2 regions of the Shewanella sp. SM21 genome follow, and region 2 is predicted to be linked to the other one. Evidence: riboswitches for the same ligand, from Rfam matches in the RefSeq annotation. Region 2 holds a riboswitch; the other holds the start of a gene.

Region 1 (3,413 bases), 160 kb from region 2:
TCGTTCACATCAGGGCTAATCGAACACGTACGGTTAGTGGGGCCTAACACACCGGCTACGTAGCGTGGAATGCCTGTGGCAGCAAAGGCTGCATCACAGGCTTCACGGGCGAGGCGCGCGCCGACTAAGTTAATTTCGGCGGACAGCGACTGCATGTCGTAGTCGGCCATGGCGATGGTGGTGGCGTTAAAGGTGTTGGTTTCAATGATGTCGGCACCGGCGTTTAAGTAGTCGGTGTGAATTTGTTTGATGATGTGAGGCTGTGACAAGACCAAAAGGTCGTTGTTACCTTTGACATCCGTATGCCAATCTTTAAAACGTTCGCCGCGATAGTCCTCTTCTTCCAGCTTGTAGCCTTGGATCATAGTGCCCATGGCACCGTCTAAGATCAGAATGCGCTCTGCAAGCTGTTTGCGTATGTCTGCCAATATCTGGCTGGCTTTAGTAGAGGGTATCGTCATAAATAGTTACCTTAAATACAGCTAAGTTAAGTCCAAAAATCGGCCATTGTTATGCTAAGTGCATTTTATTGTCGTCAGCCGACATTTTTTGAATACTTGTTCTTAAAATTTTTTTTGGACATTTAAACGTATAGACGTCCATAATACGCGACTTATGATTGTCAGGGCAAGATGAAAGTCAAAGGCATTAGGAGCGAGAATCGAGAATCAAGAATTTAGGCCCTTGGCTTGAGTTCCTAGTATCTAGCCCCTAACTAAAAAGGCATATATGAAACAAGTTCGATTGTTATTGTTGCGCCACGGTGAGTGTGAAGGCGGCGCTATTTTGCGGGGTCGTGTGGATATGCCTTTAAGCAAAAAGGGTTGGCAACAAATGTCGGCAGCAGTTGAGTCACAGGCCAGCGTGTGTAGCGCGATTTATAGCTCGACTTCACGCCGCTGCGCCGATTTTGCCCACGCTTTTGCCGCCGAGCTGCATTCGACGGCGGCACTGATATCTGAGTCAAGGCCATTGCAGGCGCAGTGTTTGTCGGGTTTACAGGAAATTGATTTTGGTGATTGGGACGGTTGTCGGCTCGATGACCTGTATCAACAAGAGGGCGAACACTTAGCGGCGTATTGGCAAAACCCTTGGCAAAATCCGCTGCCCAATGGTGAAACTATGGCAAGTTTTGAGTCGCGGGTGAATGGGACGATTGACCAGATACTCGCCGCCGAGTTTGAACGATTGACCCTTGACTCACATAAAATGGGTAATGAAAACAGTGCCATTAATGAAACCGCTGATAATATGCCTGCCACTCAAGTGTGGGTCGTGACCCACGGCGGGGTGATCCGTCACTTAATGGCGCGTGCCTTAGGAGTTGAACGGGCGGTAGGGTTTTATAGTCAACTCGATTTACCCGTGGCGGCCGTGGTGAGCATTAATGTGCTGCAAGATGAACAGGGTGCCTGCTATTGGCGTTTAGATTGGCCGAGTGGGCGCAGGTGTTGAGGCCTTATTTCACGACCTAGGCGCTATCATGTAGGCGTGATCGTTTGGCGAGAATAAGCTGATATGAAAATATTCTGATTTAAACAGCATTGCCTAATGGGATAGATGTAGGATAATGCTTTTCCCTGACGTTTGAACGAGATAGCGTATTACATGCGCAATGAGTGATAACGTCGCAGAAATAGGTGTTGGGAATAGACTCTCTTTGTTCGAATCGCTCCGTTGTTTTTATTCACAGTGGCGTTGTTAACAAAGAGCATATCAACCCAAACATAATAGGGAATCGGGGAGCTGCTCGTCAGTCAGCCCGAACTGTGCCCGCAACTGTGAGTAGTTTAAAGAAGCACCTAGATTCTAGAGCCTAGCTCCTTCTTTTCTACAAGTCAGGAGACCTGCCTATTTCTGTTATCGCTGCGTGCAGCCTTAGTTCTCGAGCGGGTGACTCGAGGGAGCAGATGACAATGTGCACAACCTTTTTTTATAAAGGTTTGGACTCGATAGGAGCGCCGCTTAGGTGAAACTTTCCGCAATCCAAACTAACAGCCCCGTGAATGACACTAACCCATCATCGAGCCCGTCAGTCGCGCTCAATGTGAGTCATTTGAGCTGGTGTATCGATGGCAAAACCATACTTTCCGGTATTAACTTTACGCTGCCAACGGGGCAGATGCTGGGGCTGATTGGCCCTAACGGTGCGGGCAAGTCCAGTTTGCTGCGCTGTTTGTATCGGTTTGTTCGCCCGACTCAGGGCAAAATTACCCTTTTCGATCAAGATATTGAGCGCTTGTCGCCCAAGGCGTTTGCCTGTCGCGTCGCCGTAGTGCAGCAGGATACACCGCACTATTTTGACCTCACCACAGAGCAATTGGTCAGCATGGGCTTAACGCCGCATAAGGGTATGTTCGATACCAATTCGAGCTGTGATACTGAGCGTATTGCTAAGGCTTTAGAGAAAGTAGGCTTGAGCCATAAGATGCACCAACAATATGAGCACTTATCTGGCGGTGAAAAGCAACGCGCCTTGATTGCCCGTGCCATAGTGCAGCAGCCGCAGCTTTTAATCCTCGATGAGCCAACGAACCACCTCGATGTGCGCTATCAAATTCAAATCCTCGAATTGGTGCGTAGTCTTGGGATTAGCGTGATTGCCTCAATTCATGATCTTAATTTAGCCAGTGCCCTGTGCGATAGTTTGTTGTTGATCCATAACGGGGAAGTCAGCGCTATGGGGACGCCAACCGAAGTATTAACCGAGGCGCGAATTAGCGATGTGTTTGGCGTGTGTGCTCAGGTATCGCCCCATCCACAACATAAAAAGCCCTTAATCAGCTATTTTTATGGTTACCACCATGTAGATCATGGCCTGAACGAGCGAGGCGAGGGTGGATGACTCAGGGGAGTAAACAATATTTCATCTCATATTTGGGGCGTATCGTGACACCGTTGACGAGACAACAACTGATGCTGCTCGTATTAGGTATCATCACTTTGATAACGCCTATTGCCGCGACGAGTTTTGGTGCGGCGAACATCAGTTTTACTGATGTTATTCAAGTGTTTATCAATAAGGCGACGAACCTCACTCAAGCCAATGGCATGACTGAGCGCATTGTGATGGAGCTCAGGCTACCGCGCATTTTACTGGCTTTTGTGGCGGGTGCGGGTTTGTCACTGGCGGGCAGTGTGTTGCAAACCGTGACTCGCAATCCGCTCGCCGATCCCTATTTGTTTGGCATTAGCTCTGGCGCGTCCTTTGGTGCTGTGGTGATGTTGACCTTATTCACTGGCTCTGGATTTTTTGATAATGCGGGCATGGCGGCACATTCTGGGCTTTTTAGCGGTTCGGGCGCCTTGTCTGGTTTGCTTTGGTTTAGCTTGCCCTTGGGCGCTTTTATTGGCGCCAGTTTGTCGGTACTGATAGTGCTTGCTTTGTCTGGGCTTGGGCTCAATAGCCAAGT
Region 2 (3,413 bases):
GCTACGTCAAGATGGCACTGTGGTGTACTGGGGCAATGCGGGGAAATATAGCCTCGACAAAGCCCTACAAAACCGCATGACCAATATTACCAAGTTGTTCGCCAATCAAGAGGCCATTGCCGCCCTTGATGCCAATGGCAAGGTGCATACTTGGGGTTATGGCCCCTACGGCGGCAATAGCTTACATGTGCAGGATCAATTAGTTGATGTTGTCGATATCTTTGCCAGAGGACGCAGTTTTGTCGCCCTCAAAAAAGAGGGCAGTGCTGTGATTTGGGGGCAGGTTGAAGAGTCGACCAATATGAAAAAGTTACTCCCGCAGCTTACTGATGTGGCGAAGATCGAATATTTTCAACACACCTATGCCGCCTTGAAAAAGGACGGCACTGTGGTGAGTTGGGGTTGGCGCAGTGATGCTTACTCGATCCGCAGCGCCTTAAAGGATGTGGCGAGTATGACGGCAAACAATTGTGCCTTTGCGATTTTAAGTCCTACGGGGGATGCGCATTTTTGGGGCGATGGGATTAACTGTGGTGTCGATTGGATTAAAAAAACCAATATCACAGGGGTAAAAGAGATTATCAGCATTGGCTCAGGCTTTTTATTACTGCGGGATAAGGCCGTGCCGCAAATAGTGGCCGACGATACTGATTACGCTCATATGTTTGGGTTTCACTATGCCCAAGAGATTCTTGATAAATATTGGCAGGAAGGCAGCGTCATTACTCGAGGGCCTGCCTCCTTTGTGTTTACGCGTCCCGATGGCAAAGTGGTACCTGTTGGTTATCGCGCCAACCGTGAAAATGTGGAGAAGTTGATTGCACGTATTCCGCGACTCACTTGGTTAGATGGCGCAAATGACGGTTATGTTGGCATCAGCGAAAAGGGGGAGCTGGTCTCTTGGTCGATGAATTTGCCAATGTTTGACAAGTCGCCGGTACAACCTGCTGACTCGTTAGTGATTAAACCGCTGGATTTTACCCCCGTTGCCCAATGCGAAACCCCTGAGCAGCGTCAGGCGATTTTGAGCAAAGACAGACCAAAACCTGCGGCAAAAAACTGGGATGGCGTTTTCTAGCTCATGTGAGTTTTCTCGCTAACTTGAGATTGATGGACTTTCATCCGTATAGACGTCTATAATGCGCGCGCTCAGGTCTGATATGCTCTGAGCCTTGTTGGGCGTTAACAGGTTGTACGCCCTTTGAACCTAATTTTGAGTCAACCTTCTGTGGTGCTTGCGATGATAGCGTCGTGAGATAATCGGGAAGCCAGTGAAATTCTGGCACTGCCCCCGCAACGGTAAAAGGTGAGAGAGGACCGCGTTTGATTGGTGTGTTCAAGACAGAACCCGAAAGTCAGAATGTGAAAGGTCAGTCTCGTGTTAATCCAACTTTAATGGATTAACATAGCCTAAGTCCGGAGACCGGCCCTAAAGGTGTTTTTGAGATTTCGGTGGGCAGATCTCAAAATGCGATAATCACCGTCAGTATTTACGACTGAATTAACGGTATCGTGGCGTCAATGCCCCGTTTTCCTTGCAGGAGTTAAAGGTAAAATGGGAACAAATCCAACAAAAATCGCGCTGCTGATCGGCAGCCTTTGCAGTTTTTCAATTATCGCGCCCGTTATGGCGGCTGACGATACCAGCACAGCTAAAGTCGACGAGCATCTTGTCGTGATCGGCCGCTCTGATAAGACCCCGTTAAATATTGCCGCCAATGTGAATGTGATTGATGCCGCTGCGATTGAAATGAGTGGCGCGACTAATTTGACCGACGTCTTACGTGGTCAAAGCGGTATTCAAATTTCGGATAACAATATTGGAACTAGCTTTGCGATGCGCGGTTTTAGCGCCAGCACTGCCGTTAATAACACGCTGATTTTACTTGATGGTCGTCGTCTCAATAATATCGATATCGCCGCACCTAGCCTTAATGCCATTCCGCTTAATCAAGTGGATCGTATTGAAATTTTATCGGGTAGTGCAGGTGTACTTTATGGCGATCAAGCCGTGGGTGGGGTGATTAATATTGTCACTAAGTCCCCTGAAAATACTGGCGGCAGCGTGCAGTTATCTGGCGGTAGTTTTGATACCTATGAAGGTCGTGGTGATGTGTCTGGCGCGATCAACAAAGATTGGCGTTACTTTTTCACCGGTAGTTACAACCAAGGTGACAACTATCGCCAGCATAATGCCAACGAAACCGGCTCTATTCTTGGCCGCATTCAATATAAAACAGCCACAGACTCCTTCTTTGTTGAAACCAGCTACTACGATAACGATCGTGAAAATCCGGGCTCGCTTACTGAAAAGCAATTTAAAGACGATCCCCGTGCTTCATCAAATAAGGTAGAGTATGCCCACGAGATGACCACTGCGGCGCGAACGGGTTACCAGCATCAGCTTAATCAAAACTGGGCGCTGGCGGCGGATTTAGATTATAGCGATACCTTGGTGTCTTCTCTTAATTGGGGGGCGAACAGCCATAACACACGCTCACTGTTAATGTTTAGCCCTAAAGCGTTAGCGAATTACAGTACGCGTCAAGGCGAGCTAAACCTAGTCACAGGTTTAGACATCAGCCGTGGCAAGGCTGATTTTGACACTATGGCGCGCAGTAATGTGCAGCAAATGCAAAGCGCCTATCTACAAGCTACAGTGCCTTTAAGTCATACTTTAAGTTACGTTGTGGGTGGACGATATGCGCGGGTGACCGATGAGTTAGTCGATGGCAATGTTTATCCTAATGGCATGGATTTAGACGAAAATGCCCACGCATTCGAACTGGGTTTAAATTACCGCCCAACTGCGGAGCACAGACTCTATGTGCGCGCCGATGATAACTTCCGTTTTGCCAAAGTGGATGAGCAAGCTTATACATCGCCGGGCGTATTTGGCTTAAAGCCGCAAACAGGCCGTTCCTATGAGGCGGGTTGGGATTGGGCTGTCGCTAGTCAAACCCTGCGAGTCAGCCTATATCGTCTCGATTTAGAGGATGAAATTGTTTATGACTCGAGTGCAGTTAAACCCATAGGTGGAAATTTCAACGGTGCAAACGTAAATGCCGACGCTTCTCGTCGTTATGGCGCGGGTGCCGATTGGGATTGGCAGATCACTAAAGCGCTGCAACTCGGGCTAGAGTATAACTATACCGACGCCGAATTTACCGATGGTGCTAACGATGGCAAAGAGCTGTCTTGGGTGGCAAAACACACGGGACGCGGTTATGTCAGCATGGATTTTGCTGAGCATTTCCAAGTATTTGCCGAAGCTATCTACACGGGTGATCGTTTTATTGAAGGCGATAACGCTAATCAAGGTGATAAGCTAGCAAGTTACGTGCTTGGTAATTTAGCCTTGAATTATAATCGTGATGCTTGGCTTGCAAGTCTGCGTATCGATAATGTATTCG

The links. Region 2 has a riboswitch for cobalamin ahead of L5L94_RS04405 (TonB-dependent receptor). Riboswitches for the same ligand answer to the same signal wherever they lie in the genome.
Region 1: another riboswitch for cobalamin. It lies ahead of L5L94_RS05040 (ABC transporter ATP-binding protein); the one in region 2 lies ahead of L5L94_RS04405 (TonB-dependent receptor).

Annotation. Positions count from the first base shown of each region.
Region 1 covers NZ_JAKKRL010000003.1:195,822-199,234, forward strand. Annotated here, with positions in the region: gene metH (methionine synthase) at 1-461, opposite strand, end outside; gene L5L94_RS05035 (histidine phosphatase family protein) at 730-1,455, shown strand; cobalamin riboswitch at 1,677-1,870, shown strand; gene L5L94_RS05040 (ABC transporter ATP-binding protein) at 1,970-2,845, shown strand; gene L5L94_RS05045 (FecCD family ABC transporter permease) at 2,842-3,413, shown strand, end outside.
Region 2 covers NZ_JAKKRL010000003.1:34,210-37,622, forward strand. Annotated here, with positions in the region: gene L5L94_RS04400 (hypothetical protein) at 1-1,078, shown strand, start outside; cobalamin riboswitch at 1,213-1,447, shown strand; gene L5L94_RS04405 (TonB-dependent receptor) at 1,556-3,413, shown strand, end outside.